DNA from 4 places in the Pseudodesulfovibrio karagichevae genome. Region 3 is predicted to be linked to each of the others. Evidence: predicted binding sites of a transcription regulator. Region 3 holds the regulator's gene; each other region holds the start of a gene.
What was found. The regulator sigma-54, encoded in region 3, starts transcription at its own class of promoters, with help from an activator protein. The targets are predictions, from matches to a motif close to CTGGCACGGNNNNTGCTT.
Positions count from the first base shown of each region.

Region 1 (3,077 bases), on a different contig from region 3:
TTCTTGATGGCGGACAGACAATCGACCACGGTGCCGTAGCCCAGGAATTCGAAGTAGGAGTATTCCAGGCCGCCGGGGATGTGCTGATTCTGCAGGTCCAGGCCTTCCTTCATGCACAGGTCGTGCAGGACGGAAGCCAGCGGGGTGGCGAAGTGCTCGGGACGCAGGCAGTCGACGATGTACTGCTGGCGGAAGGCCTTCACGAGCAGATTGTTGTGCTGCTTGATGTAGGCGTCGTAGAACTCGTCCCAGGTCTGCATCTTGGTCACGTCGCCGGTCTCGAGGCCGACGACCTGATCGCCGTACTTGAGCATGCGGCCGTTATGCATGGTCATTTCCATGGCCGTGGCGAAGTTGATGTAGACGCAACCGGAGGTGTAGGTCTCGATGTTGGGCATGCGGGCTTCGGTGCAGCCGGACACGGAGTAATCCATGGCCTGGTCGTAGGGAGCTCCCTTGGCGGTGTACAGCGGGACAACCTCTTCATCGTTGATCAGCTTCGGGAAGCCGGAGCCGTCCTTGATGGTCTCAGCGATTTCGGCCAGGAACCGTTCCGGGGAACAGGAGTGGATGCGGGCGGCCAGGTCGGGGTAGTTCAGCGGAAACTCGCGCTTGGACTCGAGGAACAGGTAGGACAGCTCGTTGGTGGCGTCCTCGCCCTGCGGGGTCTGGCCGCCGATGGTGACGGCTTCCCAGTGGGCATAACCTTCGTTGAATTCGTTGCCGGTGGGGTTGATGTACAGGTCGATGAACTGGGCCATCTCCACCCACATCATTTCGAGCAGTTCCTTGGCTTGGGCCGAGGTCAGGATGCCTGCCTCGATGTCCTGTTCGTAGTAGGGGAACAGGTACTGGTCCATGCGGCCGTTGGAGATGATGGCCGAAGCCTTCTGTTCGATGCGGGAGAACATCTGCACGAACCACTGGGACTGGATGGCGTCGCGGAAGTCCTTGGCGGGCTCGGCGGGCATGCGCTCGCAGCGGTCGGCCATGGCCAGCAGTTCGGCCTTGCGGATATTGTCGGTTTCATTGGCGGCCATTTCGCGGGCCAGTTCGGCGTGGCGATGGGCCCACAGCATGATGGCGTCGCAGATGATGACCATGGCCTCGTAGAAGGGACGCTTTTCCCACATCAGGACCGGGCTCATGGCGTCGAGTTCGGCCATGCGTTCCTCGGCCTCGCGCTTGATGTCCTTGAAGCCGCGCTTGAGGACCTTGTCGTAGTCGTGGACCCACTGCAGGGCGGAACGGTAGGAAGAGGTCTCGGAGACGACGAACTTGGACTTCAGGCCCATATCGTCATCATAGGTCACGCCGCGCAGGTCGTCGGGCATGGCGCCGTTCAGGTGCTCGTGATAGGTCTTGCCCTTCCAGTAGGGAGCGATCTCGTTGACGACGATGTCGACTTCTTCCTTGGTGATCTTGAACGGGCTCTTCTCGCGCTTGTCCAGCTCGCCGAGGATGGAGTAGAAGTCGCCGTCGATTTCCGGATACAGGATGCCGTAACGACCGAGCTTGCCTGCGCGACCGGCGATCAGGGAACCGGGGGTGATGTACACGGTCATCTTCTGGGCGCAGTTCTGCAATGCCTTGGCCCAGCGAAGCACCAGGGGCTGGCCCTCGGTGGCTTTCATGGATTCGGTGAAGTAGCGGGCGCGCTCAATGTCGATGAACGGGGTGGTCATATGGAAGGAATCGAGAATCGCGTAAATGCGTTCACGGCCGGCACGAGTGTCGACGCTGTTCGCAATTCGTGCCTCCTGAGGGGACAAGCAGCAATCAAAATTGGTCATTTCAGTTCTCCTAAATGGACGTTTCTTATATTTACTAGCTAACAGTGGTGGTGGAGCCACGCGCTCACAGCGCACTTGCTCATAAGCACCGATCGTGCCAATCTCATAACATACTGTAATCATTCGTATAGAAGTGAATAGGCATTTTTGCCTGCGTTTTTTGAATTTTACGGCGTTGTTGCAGTTCGACAACCACTTCATTTTTTTATAAGTAATTCTAGCTAGATGCGATAGTTGTTGCATCGACGCACAGCAGGCCTTGTTGCAATGGCGCACAATCCCCTCGGTCCGCCCCCCCCCAAAGGGATACTTCCCGTTCGAGCTGATAAAAGAGTATGGCATCGACGATCTGAGTTGAGCGGCCATCTCATTGCATGCCGCTTGCCTGAAGTCGGTTTGCTGGCGGAACCGTGGCACTGCCCTTGCAGTCCGGCGGAACCAATCGAACGCACACCAACAAAAGGAGAATACCCGTGCAGATTATCGATTTTCGCTTTCGGCCGAACACCCAGGCCACCATTGACGGCTTTACCAACAGCACCATGTTCAAGGGCATGTTCGCCAAGATAGATTTGACCCACCTCGTGGCCCAGGAGGTTCCTGAGGTTGTCGAAATGATCAAGGAACACAATGTGGTAAAGGCCGTTATCACGGGCCGGGATTGCTCCATGACCTATGATGCGGCAGCGAATAACGGTGGCGTCATATCCTTCGTTAAGGCTTTTCCCGACATATTCCTTGGATTCATGGGCGTCGATCCTCACAAGGGCATGGATGGAGTTTACGAGCTGACCCGTCAAATCCAGGAAGAAGGAATGCACGGTGCGGCCATCGATCCCTATCTGGCGAAGATATTTGTCAATGATGCCAAGTATTATCCGATATACGCCAAGTGCTGTGAGCTGAATATCCCCATTGTCGTGTCCACCGGCCCCGGAACCCTGGTTCCCGGCGCGGTCATGGAACATGCTGCTCCCCGGTACATCGACTATGTCGCCCGCGATTTTCCCGAATTGAAGATCATCATCAGCCATGGCGGATACCCATGGGTTGAAGAGGCGATCATGGTTACGGAACGCAATAAGAACGTATACATGGAGTTATCCGAATATGAGCGTCATCCCGGTGGCGAATCCTATGTCAACGCTGCGGCCAATCTGATAGGCGACAAGCTGCTTTTCGCCAGCGCCCATCCCGGAGCCGATTTCCGCGATGCCATCGCCATGTACAAGGGGTTTGGGCTGCCTGAAGATGTCCTTGAAGCAATCATGTTCAAAAATGCCC
Region 1 is NZ_JBGLYH010000002.1:111,275-114,351, reverse strand. Features, by position in the region: gene hpsG ((2S)-3-sulfopropanediol dehydratase) at 1-1,793, opposite strand, end outside; gene AB6M95_RS01300 (amidohydrolase family protein) at 2,267-3,077, shown strand, end outside.
Region 1: hpsG ((2S)-3-sulfopropanediol dehydratase) is a predicted target of sigma-54. The motif match lies at 1,877-1,894, and genes of this name have one in related genera.

Region 2 (3,077 bases), on a different contig from region 3:
GACCATGGGCAGGTTGCAGGCCGCCTCCACGTACCGCTTGCCCGGCATGCCGGACACGGCCAGCCAGTAGGCCAGCGGCATGCACAGGCAGAGCAGCAGGGGCGTGACCGCCAGGGCCAGCTTGCCCGTGATCGCGAGCGCCGTGAAATCCATGCCGGGCCTACGGGTTGAGGACGGCCCGGGCCGAAGGTGCGGCGGGCGCTGCGGCGTCGGGCGGCGTGGCCGTGGAGGCCGTGCCGGACAGGACGCAGAGCCACAGACAGATGTAGACGAATTTCCTGAACATCGGACCTCCTAGTTCTTGACCAGCTTCGAGAGTTCGCTGTCGGTCAGGGGGCGTTCCAGCTCCCAGGCCAGCTTTCTTACTTCATCGACAAGGGCCGGGAGACCCTGTTCCGGAAGGTCGAGACCCCGGTCCGCAAGGGCGTTGGCGACCGCCGCTCGGCCACTTTTTCCGCCAACAGCGACCATCCGGTCCGCGCCGATGCGGGCGGGGTCGAACGGCTCGAAAAGCTCAGGCGACTTGCTGAGGGCGTGCGCGTGAAGGCCGGACTCGCAAGCGAAAATGTCCTTGCCCGCGATCGCCTTGGTTCGGGGAATCGGCACCCCGGCAGCTTGAGAAACGAAATGGCAGAGGCCGCGAAGGTCTTCAACTTTGTACGCATGACTGTTCTCCTTGAGTGTCAGGTAGGCGGCCAGCTCCTCGGTGGCCGCGATGCCGGACCGTTCGCCGATGCCGAGCAGGCTGACGTCGGCGAAGTCCGCGCCGCAGGAAAGGGCGGTGACCGCATTGCCCGTGGCCATGCCGAAGTCGTCATGGCAGTGCACGGCCAGATCGATGTCCAGTTCCCTCTTGAAGGCCGTGACCAACTCCACCGTCATGGGCGGGGTCAGCAGCCCCAGCGAATCGGACAGGCGCACGCGGGACGCGCCCACGTCCTGAGCCAGTCCGGCCGCTCTCAGGGCGAAGTCCCGATCGGTCCTGGAAAGATCCTCCAGGCCGACGGACACGTATTCCATACCCAGGAGCCGAGCCGCGAGCACGGTACGGGCCAGGCGTTCCAAAAGCCCCTCGCGGTCGGTCCCGAGTCGGTTTTCGATATGCAGGTCGGATACGGGCACGCCGATGTTGATGCGGTCGATCCCCAGGCCCGCGGCCTTGCGGATGTCCGCCTCGCGGCAGGGCGACCAGACGGACAGGGCGGTGCGGCCGCGCCGAGCGCCTATCCTCTCTATAAGCTCGTCGAGCCCATCCTGGCCGACCCAGCCCAACTCGATCTCGTCCACGCCTATGGACAGGAGACCGGACACGATCCGCTCCCGCGCCTCCATGGAGAAGTAGGCCCCGAAGAGCTGCGCTCCTTCTCTGAGTGTGGTGTCGATCAACATGTGGTTTGTCCTTCTCTTGTTGTTAGTGGTGCTGCCTCACTATGAGCAGGAAGGATGCCAATTCTCATAATTCATGTATCATCTTGGTATAATTAAATAAATTTGTTTACGAAAAAGATATGGAATTGGCTACGTTTTTGTAGATTGCTACACTTGTGTCTGCGGTCTTGGTGTGAACCTACACTTTTCGTAGGAAGCTACACTGTTGTGATCATGGTGATTTCCCCTTTGAAAACAGCTTGTTAACATGTTGTAGCGGGTTTGGCACGGCGCTTGCCTTAAGGGCTTCATCGACGCAAACAAACCCATGGAGGAGAAATCATGCGGAAAGTAGCAATTTACGGAAAGGGCGGAATCGGAAAGTCCACCACCACACAGAACACTGTTGCCGGTCTGGCTGAGATGGGCCGCAAGGTCATGGTCGTCGGTTGCGACCCCAAGGCCGACTCCACCCGTCTCCTGCTCGGCGGCCTGGCGCAGAAGTCCGTGCTCGACACCCTTCGCGAAGAAGGCGAGGACGTGGAACTCGAGGATATCCGCAAGCCCGGTTTCGGCGGCACCTGGTGTGTCGAGTCCGGCGGCCCGGAACCCGGTGTCGGCTGTGCCGGTCGCGGCATCATCACTTCCATCAACATGCTTGAGTCTCTGGGCGCCTACGAGGAGTCCGAGGGCCTGGACTACGCCTTCTACGACGTCCTCGGCGACGTTGTCTGCGGCGGCTTCGCCATGCCCATCCGCGACGGCAAGGCCCAGGAGATCTACATCGTCTGCTCCGGCGAGATGATGGCCATGTACGCGGCCAACAACATCTGCAAGGGCATCATGAAGTACGCGGAATCCGGCGGCGTCCGTCTGGGCGGCCTGATCTGCAACTCCCGCAATACCGACCGCGAGGCCGACCTGATCACCGAGCTGGCCGCCAAGCTGGGCACCCAGATGATCTACTTCGTGCCCCGCGACAACGACGTGCAGCGCGCCGAGATCAACCGCAAGACCGTCATCGAATGGGACGGCTCCGTGCCGCAGGCCGACGAGTACCGCGGTCTGGCCAAGGCCATCGACGAGAACACGATGTTCACCATCCCGACCCCCCTCGAGATCGAAGACCTGGAACAGTTGCTCATGGACTACGGCATCATGGAAGCCGCCTAGTTCTCCCCGACATTTCGCCCGGTCGGCGGCTCCGGCAGGCGCGGAATTCGAAAGGATTCCGTGCCTACAGGGGAGAACCAGCCCGAAAACATGGCGGAATGGGAAACAGAAAAACAATCAAAGTCTTTTAATAACGAAGAGATAGGAGAGAGCAAAAATGATGATCATGGTACGAGCAATTGTGCGTCCCGAGAAGTCTGATACGGTCCTGGCCGCCCTCATGGACAATGGCTTTCCGGCCGTCACCAAATATTCCGTGGCCGGTCGCGGCAAGCAGCGCGGCATCAAGATCGGCGAGGTCACCTACGACGAGATCCCCAAGACCATGCTCATGTGCGTCGTCAACGCCGCCGACAAGGACTTTGTCATCAACACCATCATGGATGCGGCCCGCTCCGGCACCAAGGGCGCGTTCGGCGACGGCAAGATCTTCGTCTCCGACGTCGAGGATGTCTACACCATCAGCTCCGGCGTGAACGAGACCGCCGCAGCCAGCGAGGAGGCCGCGTAATGAAGGAAGTCATCGCAGTCGTGCG
Region 2 is NZ_JBGLYH010000001.1:178,615-181,691, reverse strand. Features, by position in the region: gene modB (molybdate ABC transporter permease subunit) at 1-153, opposite strand, end outside; gene AB6M95_RS00715 (hypothetical protein) at 161-286, opposite strand; gene AB6M95_RS00710 (LeuA family protein) at 295-1,389, opposite strand; gene nifH (nitrogenase iron protein) at 1,711-2,541, shown strand; gene AB6M95_RS00700 (P-II family nitrogen regulator) at 2,699-3,052, shown strand; gene AB6M95_RS00695 (P-II family nitrogen regulator) at 3,052-3,077, shown strand, end outside.
Region 2: nifH (nitrogenase iron protein) is a predicted target of sigma-54. The motif match lies at 1,651-1,668, and genes of this name have one in related genera.

Region 3 (3,077 bases):
GAAAGGGGTTGGTCGAGGTCAACGGAGTCCGTCCATGGAGTTACACGCCCTTGAGGAGAGCCCAGAGGGCCTCGAGGTCATCGGCCGACAGGAACGCCTTGCGGAATTCCTCGTCCTTGAGAAGACGGGAAATCTGGGCCAGGACGCGCAGGTGCATGCCCGCCACCTGTTCCGGGGCGAGCACCAGGAAAAAGATGGTGCACGGGCTGTGGTCGAGCGCCTCGAACTCCACACCGTTTCGGCTGCGGCCCACGACCACGATGACCTTTTCCAGGTCCTCAAGCTTGCCGTGGGGGATGGCGATGCCGTCCCCGATGCCGGTGGAGCCGAGCCGTTCACGATCGAGAAGGACACGGACCGCATGGTCCGTGTCCATCTCTGGATATTGTTCGCCCAGGGGGGCGACGAGTTCATTCAATACGTCCGACTTGGTCTCGGACTTGAGTTCGGGAAGGATCAGCTCCTTCGCCAGGTAATCACTGAGTTTCATGCTTAGTTTCCGGGGTCGATGAGGCCGTAATCGCCGTTCTTTCTCTTGTATATCACGTTGACGCCGTCGGTCTCCGCATTGAGGAAGACCAGGAATTCATTGTCACGGGCATCGAGCTGCATGGCTGCCTCGTCCACGGACATGGGCTTGGGCTCGTATGCATCGGTGCCGACGATGGTGGGGGACGAACCGGGAGCGATGTCCTCGTAGGACAGGTAGTTCATCTGCACCATTTTATTGGGACGCGCCTGTCTGGGGCGGTTCTTCATCTTTTCACGCATCTTGCGGAGCTGGGCTTCCAGCTTGTCCAGGACCATGTCAATGGTGGAGTACATGTCTTCAGAGTCTTCGTAGGCCGAGATATGGATGCGATCCGAGTTCAGGATCACGTCCGCCTTGTGGCGGAACTTGTCGACCAGCAGGTTGACCTGGAGATCAGCCTCCGCGTCGGAAACGTATCTTGCTACCTTTTCAAAACGCTTTTCCGCATACCCCTTGAGGTGATCGGAAGGCTCGAAGTTCTTGAAAGTGAAGCTGATGTTCATACGCTGCCTCCTGGTTGAGAGTGCTTCAAGCAGAACCTAGAAGTACTGCTTACGTTTTGAAGACGAAGGAATACCCATGGCCGAGCGGTATTTGGCGACCGTACGCCGGGCGATGTTCACTTCCAGCTTTTCCTGGAGGATTTCGCCGATTCGCTCGTCGCTGAGCGGTTTCTTCGTGTCTTCGTCTGCGATCATTTGCTTGATGAGCGCCTTGACGCTCTCCGAGCCCACCTGGGAACCGTCGTTCAGATCCAGGGCCGAGTTGAAGAAGAACTTCAGCTCGAAAATGCCGTGCGGCGTTGAAACGTACTTGCTGGTTGTAATCCGGCTCACGGTGGATTCGTGCATTTCGATGTCTTCCGCCACCTCCTTGAGGATCAGGGGTTTGAGCTTTGTCACGCCCTCCTCGAAGAATGCCCGTTGGAAGCCGACAATGCTCTCAACTACTTTATACAGGGTTCGCTGCCGCTGGTACAGGCTTTTCATCAACCATGCGGCGGAACGCATCTTTTCCTGAAAATATTCCTTCTCCTTGTCGGCCGCGCCCTTCATGGAATCCATGTAGAAGGTGTTCATCTGGAGCCTCGGCATACCGTCCTCGTTGAGGATGATGACGAAGTCCTCGCCGTACTTGTAGACGAATACGTCCGGGCTGACGTAGTGCGGCTCGGTGCTGGAGAAGTTGGCGCCCGGCATGGGATCGAGGGTCTGCATCAGGTCCAGGTAGGCCTTGAGCTCGTCCATGGAGATCTTGAACTTGCGCGCCAGGGGCTTGTAGCGGTTCTTCTCCAGGTCCTCCAGGTGATCGCGCACCAGGGAAACCATGATCGGGTCGTCGTATCCGAGGACCTCCATCTGGACCAACAGGCATTCCTGCGGGGTGCGGGCGCCCACGCCCACCGGGTCCAGATGCTGGACTCGGTGCAGGACCGCCGCTATTTCCTCTTCGGTGGCCTGGACCATGGCGGCCAGCTCCTCCGGGGAGGCCTGCAGGTAGCCGTTGGAGTCGAGGTTGCCGAGAATGACGTCGCCGATGGCCAGTTCGTGCTCGGTGAAATTCGACAGGCGCATCTGCCAGTTCAGGTGCCCTTCGAGCGAGGGCTTGGAGGCCAGGCGGGCCTCGAAGGACATGCCCTCCTCGGGCATCTCCATGTCACGGGACAGGGCCTGCTTGGAGGTGGACGAGAATTCGCCGAGATAGTTCTCCCAGTCCGCGTTGCGGACCAGTTCCTCCTCGGCCTGGGACTCGGTCAGGACTTCCGTCTTGTCAGGAACCTCGGTGTCGGTCTCGGTCTCTTCAAGGAAAGGATTCTCCAACAATTCCTGCTGCACCGTCTCCAGCAGCTCAAGGCGCGACAACTGCAGCAGCTTGATGGCCTGCTGCAACTGGGGCGTCATGACCAGTTGCTGTGAGAGCTTGAGCTGTTGCCGAAGTTCCAGTCCCATGATTCGTTACTCGCTTGAAGTTATGTTTATCGGTTGCCAAATAAAGAAACTTTTTTTCGACTACCGTACATTTTTCCCGGTTCAACTATGTCATAGCGGATTAAAGGATGCAACACAATTGTGCTAACATCCTGTTTCGACTAATAATTCAGCAAGCATATTCTGGTATGAAAAAAGTGTACCAACCTTTGGGGTCAGTGTAAATCGGGAAAGAGGAAAAAAAGACGGGAGAGGCGGATTAAAGCCGGAAATCCTCGCCCAGATAAATCTGGCGGGCCCGGCTGGACTTGACGATTTCGCTCGGGGCCCCTTCCAGGATGACCGTGCCTTCGTAAACCAGGTAGGCCCGGTCGCAGATGTTCAGGGTTTCCCTGACGTTGTGGTCGGAGATGAGGATGCCGATGTCCATGGACTTGAGCACGGAGATGATTTCCTGGATGTCGATGACCGCAATGGGGTCGATGCCTGCGAAGGGCTCGTCCAGGAGGATGAATTGCGGATCGAGGATGAGCGCCCGGGCGATCTCCAGCCTGCGCCGCTCGCCGCCGGACAGGAACATGGCCGCCTGGTCCGCCAGCTTGGTGATGGTGAACATC
Region 3 is NZ_JBGLYH010000004.1:28,056-31,132, reverse strand. Features, by position in the region: gene rapZ (RNase adapter RapZ) at 1-22, opposite strand, end outside; gene AB6M95_RS02555 (PTS sugar transporter subunit IIA) at 41-490, opposite strand; gene hpf (ribosome hibernation-promoting factor, HPF/YfiA family) at 493-1,035, opposite strand; gene rpoN (RNA polymerase factor sigma-54) at 1,072-2,481, opposite strand; gene lptB (LPS export ABC transporter ATP-binding protein) at 2,720-3,077, opposite strand, start outside.

Region 4 (3,077 bases), on a different contig from region 3:
AGCAGGGGGCCTACGACTATTTCGAGAAGCCGTTCTCCCTGCGCGAGATGGAGGTGGTGGTCCGGCGCGCCCTGGAGAAGCGCCGCCTCCAGGTGGAGCTGGCCGAGCTCAAGCGGCACGGCGGGTCCAGCCCGCTGCACAACATCATCGGGCACAGCGCGCCCATGATGGCGGTCAAGGAGCGCATCAGCCGGGTGGCCGAGCTCAACGCCGACGTGCTCATCATGGGCGAGACCGGCACCGGCAAGGAGCTGGTGGCCGACACCATTCACGCTCTGTCCACGCGGGCCAAGGCCCCGTTCGTCAAGATCAACTGCGCGGCCATCCCCGAGAACCTCATCGAATCCGAACTGTTCGGCCACGAGAAGGGGGCCTTCACCGGGGCCACCTCCATGAAGCAGGGCAAGTTCGAGCTGGCCAAGGGCGGCTCGCTCATGCTCGACGAGATCGGCGACATGCCCCTGCACCTGCAGCCCAAGCTGCTGCGCGCCGTGGAGCAGAAGCAGGCCGAGCGCGTGGGCGGGGCCAAGCCCATCCAGTACGACGTGCGCATCATCGCGGCCACTAACCAGGAGCTGGAGCAGCGGGTCCGGGACGGCGGGTTCCGCAGCGATCTATACTATAGACTGAACGTGGCCACCCTGATCCTGCCCCCCCTGCGCGAGCGCAAGTCCGACCTGCCGCAGTTGGCCGAGTTCTTCCTGGACCGGGCCAACCGCCGGCTCGGCACGGACATCACCGGGGTCTCCTCCGAGGCCATGGAGATCTTCTTCAACTACGACTGGCCGGGCAACGTGCGCCAGTTCGCCAACGCCGTGGAGCGCGCGGCCATCTTCTGCACCTCCACCCGGATCACCCCGGCCGAGGTGGACCAGGCCTTTTCCAACACCCGGCCCGCCGCGGACAGCGGGGTGTACATGCCCACCGGTGAGGGGCTGCCCCTGAAACAGGCCCTCATGGAGTACGAGAAGACCCTGATCCAAAACGCGCTGAGAGCCTGCGGCGGGGTCCAGACCGAGGCCGCGACCGCCCTGGGGGTGTCGGCCAAGAACCTCTGGAACAAGCTCCGCAAACACGGCATCGATCCGGTATTGTTCAAGAAATAGCCTGAAACCCTGCCTTCGCCCACCCCCCTTGCGGTCTCCGCCGAGGGGAGGGCATCCATATTTTGTGGTCTCGCCACATCCGGAAAATCCCCTGTGCAAGGGGATTTTCCTGTCTTTTCGCCCGGAAGGACCGGGTCCAGCCTCGGTTGCACAAGTCGATCTACAAAAAATAGACTGCTGTAATACATTTAATTTACGGGGAAAATTGAATTATGGCGATCCCGGCGGCGTTGGGACTGCTCCATAATTAGTGTATTTTACGCTTCGAGAAAGGGCGACGGGTCGCGTCCGGCACGGCCCATTCGCTGGTTTGCAATTTTTATTTCAAACGATGACGGCGGGTTGTGAATAAATTTTTCAAATGCTTTTCGGCGGTGGCACACGGGTTGCTTTATGGTGGGCGTGGCTGGTGCTGAAAGGCACAACAAAAAATTTAGACCCGAATTTAAACCAAGGAGAACGACATGACCAAGCTGATGAACCTCATCCGTGACGAAGAAGGCGCTACCGCCATTGAGTACGGCCTGATCGCCGCTCTGATCGCCGCCGGTATCGTGGCCGCCACCAAGGCCCTGGGCGACCAGGTTGTGAGCACCTTTAGCTACATCACCACCAAGATGTCCGAGGCCACCACCACCGGTAGCTAGGATCGAAATTAATGCTAACCGTTTAACGGAAGCAGCCAGAGCAGCCGAACCGGGGCTTTCGGGATGGTCCCGCAAGCCCCGGTTTTGTCTCCGGGGGAAAGCGGAGACAACAAGCGGCCGACTCGGCACCTCGGGGGAACCATGGATATTCTCATCGTCATCGCACTCGCGATCGCATTGCTGACGGCCGCCGTCACCGACATCCGCAACCAACGCATCTACAATTGGCTGACCTTCCCGCTCATCATCGCGGGATTCGCCACGCACACCGTGTTCGGTGGCTTCGCCGGGCTGAAGTTCGCCGCGGGCGGCTTCGCACTGGGGTTCGTGGCCATGGCCGTTCCGTATTTCCTGGGCGTCATGGGCGCGGGCGACGTCAAGCTCATGGCCGGCATCGGCGCCTGGCTCGGCGTGGAAGCGACCCTGGTCGCCTTCCTCTTCACCTGCATCGCCGGTGGAGTCTACGCCCTGTTGGTGCTGGCCTTCAATCCGAGCATGTGCAAGACGGTCCTCCGCAACATCGCCTACACCTTCCTGGTCTTCATCGGCACCCGCCAGTTCAATTTTGCCTCTGCCGACGAGCAGCAGGTCCTGCCCCGGCTGTGCTACGGCGTGGCCATCACCGTTGGAACCATCGGCGCCATGGGCATCTACGCCTGGGAGTCCGGTTCCATCTTCGTGGGTTATTAAAAGGAGGGTCCCATGAGCAAGTCAAAGAGAGCCCTCATACAGATCACCTTGTCCCTGATTCTCGCGATCATCGCGGGCGTGATCATCTTCAAGTGGACCAGCGGCGTGAAGCGCGCCGCCCCCGTGGCCGCCGTCGAGGAGACCGTGCCCGTGGTCGTGGCCAAGGCCGATCTGGAACGCGGCGTCAAGCTGACCGGGGACATGCTCGAGGTGCGCCAGTTCACCAAGGCGTCCCGCCCCTCCGGCGCTTTTGCCGAGACCGGGCAGGTCGAGGGCCGGGTGCTCAACCAGGCCATGGGCCAGGGCGACGCCCTGACGCCCATCAAGCTGGCCGACAAGTCCATCATGGGCGGCGGCGTGTCCGCGCTGATCACCCCGGGCAAGCGGGCCATGGCCGTCAAGGGCAACGAGGTCATGGGCCTGTCCGGTTTCGTCCGTCCCGGCGACCGGGTGGACGTCATCGTCTCCCTGACCGTGGGCCGCGACGAGAAGCCGGTGACCAAGCTGGTCCTGGAGCGGGTCAAGATCATCGCCACCGGAACCCAACTGACCCCGCCCAACGAGGAAGGCAAGACCGCCTCGGTCGGCGTGTACACCCTGGAGCTGACCCCGGCCGAGTCCGAGCGGCTCGCCC
Region 4 is NZ_JBGLYH010000026.1:27,388-30,464, forward strand. Features, by position in the region: gene AB6M95_RS10515 (sigma-54-dependent transcriptional regulator) at 1-1,106, shown strand, start outside; gene AB6M95_RS10520 (Flp family type IVb pilin) at 1,571-1,753, shown strand; gene AB6M95_RS10525 (A24 family peptidase) at 1,895-2,443, shown strand; gene cpaB (Flp pilus assembly protein CpaB) at 2,456-3,077, shown strand, end outside.
Region 4: AB6M95_RS10520 (Flp family type IVb pilin) is a predicted target of sigma-54. The motif match lies at 1,481-1,498, and genes of this name have one in related genera.